DNA from 2 places in the Mycobacterium heraklionense genome. Region 1 is predicted to be linked to the other one. Evidence: riboswitches for the same ligand, from Rfam matches in the RefSeq annotation. Region 1 holds a riboswitch; the other holds the start of a gene.
The links. A riboswitch is a leader RNA that binds a small molecule or an ion and turns the genes downstream of it on or off. The one in region 1 is predicted to bind cobalamin.
Positions count from the first base shown of each region.

Region 1 (2,394 bases):
GCGAAGAGGTGACCGAGCTCGTAACGCCCCGCGGAGCGGTAGGCGAACGCGATGCAATACAGCGGTTCGGCACGGGTCGGCCGAAACTCCCAGGCCCGTAGGTAAGCGGCCTGCACCTCCGGCCACGGTTCACCGAGTACTTCCATGGCGCCGGCTTTGCGGTACAGCGAGAAGTAGACCTCTTCGTCGTAGCCCCCCATTTGAGTCCGCCGTTCGTACCACGTGATCGCGGCGGCGTAATCCTCGAGATCGAAGCAGCTCTGCGCCAGATAAAAGACCGACCTCGCGTCCTCGGGATTGCATTCGACCTCGGCTAGTAGGAGATCCCGGTCGCGGGCATACTTCTGTGGATCCAGGTTACGGGCGCCCAGGCGCCGTGATTCGATGGCGAAGTCGTCGTTGAGGCGGGAAGTGACGTGGTCTTCATCGCATTCGACGTACTCGTGGACCACACCGACGTAGCGCACCGGCAGCCCATCGCGGAACATCTGAGGGCGCCAGCCTCTGACGGCTTCCTGCCGGATACGGAACTCGTAGATGTCGGCGTCCAGGCCGGTGAAATCCGGTGTGCCCACGAGCGTGTCGTCGGCGTCGATCACCAAGATGTAGTCGGCGCGGCCCTGGGCCAGGGTCAGTGCCTCGGTGCGGTTGTGCCCGAAGTTGTGCCAGGGCCGCTCGTACAGCTCGCCGGGAATGCCCAGGGTGGCCATGTGGTCGCGGATGATCTGTTGGGTGCCGTCCTGCGAGCCGGTGTCGACGATCACCCACGAACTGATGTAGGGCGCGGTGGCGTCCAGCACCTCCCGAATGATGTGGGACTCGTCTCGCACGATCATGTTGAGGCAGATCGTGGGGGTGTTCGCCGGATCGGACACGGTCGGCAGATTACCTGGTGCCCGGTGAGTGTGAGTCCACCGACGAAAGCGCCGGGAGATTCGCCGTGGATTTCACAGTCGGCGGTGGTCAAGGCGCCGGGCGTGCGACAATTCGCCGGTAAGGCGATGACGATGTAGGAAGCCGGTGCGAATCCGGAGCGGTCCCGCCACTGTTATCGGGGGAGTGAACTCACCCGAGAGCCAGACACTCACGTCGTCGCAACCTCCGATTCGGGGCGGGTAACCCGAGAGAGCTGACGAACGTGACCGCGCCGATCTGGATCGCGTCTCCGCCCGAAGTCCACTCGACATTGCTGTCGGCCGGACCTGGGGCCGGTCCACTGTTGGCGTCGGCGACGGCATGGAGCTCGTTGAGCACCGAATACGGTGCGGTCGCCGACGAGTTGACGGCGCTGCTGGGAGCAGTGCAGGCCGGGGCCTGGCAGGGCCCGAGCGCCGAAGCGTATGTGGCGGCCAACCTGCCGTACCTGGCGTGGCTGATCCAGGCCCGCATCGCCAGTGCCCTCACCGCCGCCGCGCAGCAGACCGCCGCCAGCGCCTACAACAGCGCGCTGGCAGCGATGCCGACGCCGGCGGAGCTCGCGGCCAACCACGCCACCCACGCGGTGCTGGTGGCCACCAACTTCTTCGGCGTGAACACCATCCCGATCACGCTCAATGAGGCGGACTACGGCCGGATGTGGTCGCAGGCGGCCACCGTGATGGCCACCTATCAAGCCGTTGCCGGCACCGCGGTGGCTTCGAGCCCGCAGACGTCCGCGGCGCCGCAGATTGTCAAAGCGCAGTCCGCGGACGCCAGCCAACCGCAGCTCCCGCCGGATCGGCAGAACGAGATCATGGAATGGCTGCAGAACAGCGGCTATACCGACTTCTACAACAACGTGCTGCAGCCGATGATCAACGAGCTGGCGAACAACCCCTTCTTCTCGTCGATGTTCGGCGGGTTCGACCCCTGGCTGCCCATCCTGGGCAACCCGCTGGGCTTCCTGAGTCCCTACAACATTGCGTTCGCGATCGGCTACCCGATGGACTTCGGCTCGTTCGCCGCCTACCTGTCGCAGACGTTCGCGTTCATCGGCGCCGATATCGCCGCGGCGTTCGCATCCGGCAATCCCAGCACCATTGCCTTCACGCTGATGTTCACCGCCGTGGAGGCGATCGGCACGATCATCACCGACGTGATCGCGCTGCTCAAGACGTTGCTGGAGCAGGCTCTGGTGTTGATTCCGGTAGTGCTGCCGATGCTGACCGCGGCGCTGGCGCCACTGGCCGCGGCACCGTTGGCGGGACTGGCGGGGCTGTCCGGTCTGGCTGCGCTGCAGGCCGTACCGGTGCCGTTGGCCCCGGTCCTGCCCCCGCCGTTCGCCGGACTGACGGTGGCTCCCACGCCGCCGGCTCCCGCGCCGGCCCCCGCTCCCGCTCCGGCCCCCGCGCTGGCGACGCCGACGCCGCCCGGTGCGCCGCCTGCGCCCCCGCCGCCGCCCGCGCCACCGCTGTC
Region 1 is NZ_CP080997.1:3,776,368-3,778,761, reverse strand. Features, by position in the region: gene K3U94_RS17935 (glycosyltransferase) at 1-875, opposite strand, end outside; cobalamin riboswitch at 967-1,108, shown strand; gene K3U94_RS17930 (PPE family protein) at 1,139-2,394, shown strand, end outside.

Region 2 (2,394 bases), 2.5 Mb from region 1:
GGTCCACGCCGGCCCGGTTGACCAGCCCGTTGAGCACCTGGGCGGACAGCTCGGCCGGGTGTACCCCGGACAGTCCGCCGTTGCGCTTGCCGACAGGCGCGCGCACCGCTTCGACGATGACGGCTTCAGCCATGGGTGCTCCTTAAGTTCGTTTGGGGTCTTGTTGCCTCGATTGTCGACCGGCGCGCTCGGCCGGCGTCAGCGGGGGTCACTCCGGGCTTCCGCGTACCGTCGATTCCATGGCACGCACCGTGATCATCGGCGGCCACGGCAAGGTCGCCCTGCTGCTCGCCCGCCTCCTCGCCGGGAGCGGCGACCAGGTCACTTCGGTGTTCCGCAACCCCGACCACGCCGAAGAGGTCGCGATCACCGGCGCGGTCCCGGTGGTGGCCGACATCGAGCAGCTCGACACCGACGGCCTGGCCCGGCTCGTGGCCGACCATGACGCGGTGGTGTTCTCCGCCGGCGCCGGCGGTGGCAACCCGGCACGCACCTACGCCGTGGACCGCGACGCGGCGATCCGCAGCATCGACGCCGCCGCGAAAGCCGGTGTCCGGCGGTTCGTGATGGTGTCCTATTTCGGCGCCGGCCCCGACCATGGTGTTCCCGAAGAGGATCCGTTCTTCCCGTACGCGCAGGCCAAGGCCGCCGCCGACGCCCACCTGCGGGCCACGGATCTGGACTGGACGGTGCTGGGGCCGAGCCGACTCACCGACGATCCTGCGACCGGCCGGATCGCCGTCGGCCCGGACGCCAACAAAGGACAGGTGTCACGCGGCAACGTCGCGTTAGCGATCGCGGCCTGCCTGTCCAACGACTCGACGGTCGGGCGCACCATCGAGTTCAACGACGGCCGGACGCCCATCCCGGAGGCACTTGCGGCCGGTCGGCCAGGGTAATCTCGATCACGCAACTGGTTTGCCGTCGTCGCCGCAAGGCGGTTTCGGCATCGAGCGCAACGCGGTTTTCCGCGGAGCGCGAGAGGGAACCCGGTGAGAATCCGGGACTGTCCCGCAGCGGTATGCAGGAACGACCGCCGTCACAAAGCACTGGTCACGGGTTCGCCCACCGGCTGGGAAGCGACGGCCACTAGGAGCACCTCGGTGCGCGCCTGCGAGTCCGAATACCTGCCCGTTGTGCCGGGCGCGCCGCGCCCGGCGGATCAACGCCTCGCGGAATGGGCGTCTGGTTTTGAGGGTTATAGTGCTTTATATAGGCACGGGACCGGATCAGCTGGGCGGCTGCTGGCGTTGACCCACCCTCGTCAATTGAAGGACCACATCGTGACCGTTCAACCTTTTACCGCAACCGTTCTCGGCTCGCCGCGAATCGGGCCTCGACGTGAACTCAAGCGCGCCACCGAAAGCTACTGGGCCGGCCGGATCGGCCAGGACGAACTGAAGAAGGTGGCCGCCGGCCTGCGCCGCGACACCTGGGCTCAGCTGACCGCCGCCGGGCTGGACTCGGTGCCGGTGAACACGTTCTCCTACTACGACCAGATGCTCGACACCGCGGTGCTGCTGGGTGCTCTCCCGGCCCGGGTGGCCGGCGTCGCCGACGAGCTGGACCGTTACTTCGCCGCGGCCCGGGGCAACAAGGAGATCGCCCCGCTGGAGATGACGAAGTGGTTCGACACCAACTACCACTACATCGTTCCCGAGATCGCCCCGGACACGACGTTCACGCTGAACCCCGCCAAGGTGCTCTCCGAGCTCTCCGAGGCCCAGGGACAGGGCTTCGGCGGAAACGTGGCCCGTCCGGTGATCATCGGACCGGTCACGTTCCTGCTGCTCAGCAAGGCCGTCGACGGTGCGCCTGCGCCGATCTCCCGCCTCGACGAGCTGACCGATGTCTACGCCGAGCTGCTGGGCAAGCTGGCCGACGCCGGCGCCGAGTGGGTACAGATCGACGAGCCGGTGCTGGTGACCGACATCTCTGCCGACGCCCCCGCGCTGTCCGAGCAGGTGTACAACCGCCTCGGCGGGCTGAGCAAGCGGCCGTCGATCTTCGTGGCCACCTACTTCGGCGACCCCGGCGCCGGGCTGCCGGCCCTGGCCCGCACCCCGGTCGAGGCGATCGGCGTCGACCTGGTCTACGGCCCCAACACCGCCATCGCCGCAGTGCCGGAGTTGGCCTCCAAGACGCTGGTCGCCGGTGTCGTCGACGGCCGCAACATCTGGCGCACCGACCTGCAGGCCGCGCTGGCCAAGCTGGCGGCGCTGCTGGGTCCAGCCGGTGCCGTAGCTGTGTCTACGTCGTGCTCGACGTTGCACGTGCCCTACTCGCTGGAGCCCGAGACCGGTCTGGACGACGCGCTGCGCAGCTGGCTGGCGTTCGGCGCCGAGAAGGTGACGGAGGTGGCCACCTTGGCCCGCGCGCTGCGTGAGGGCCGCG
Region 2 is NZ_CP080997.1:1,294,432-1,296,825, reverse strand. Features, by position in the region: gene K3U94_RS06200 (thiolase family protein) at 1-133, opposite strand, end outside; gene K3U94_RS06195 (SDR family oxidoreductase) at 240-899, shown strand; cobalamin riboswitch at 944-1,149, shown strand; gene metE (5-methyltetrahydropteroyltriglutamate--homocysteine S-methyltransferase) at 1,284-2,394, shown strand, end outside.
Region 2: it holds a riboswitch for cobalamin, as region 1 does, so the genes downstream of both, metE (5-methyltetrahydropteroyltriglutamate--homocysteine S-methyltransferase) here and K3U94_RS17930 (PPE family protein) in region 1, are expected to answer to the same signal.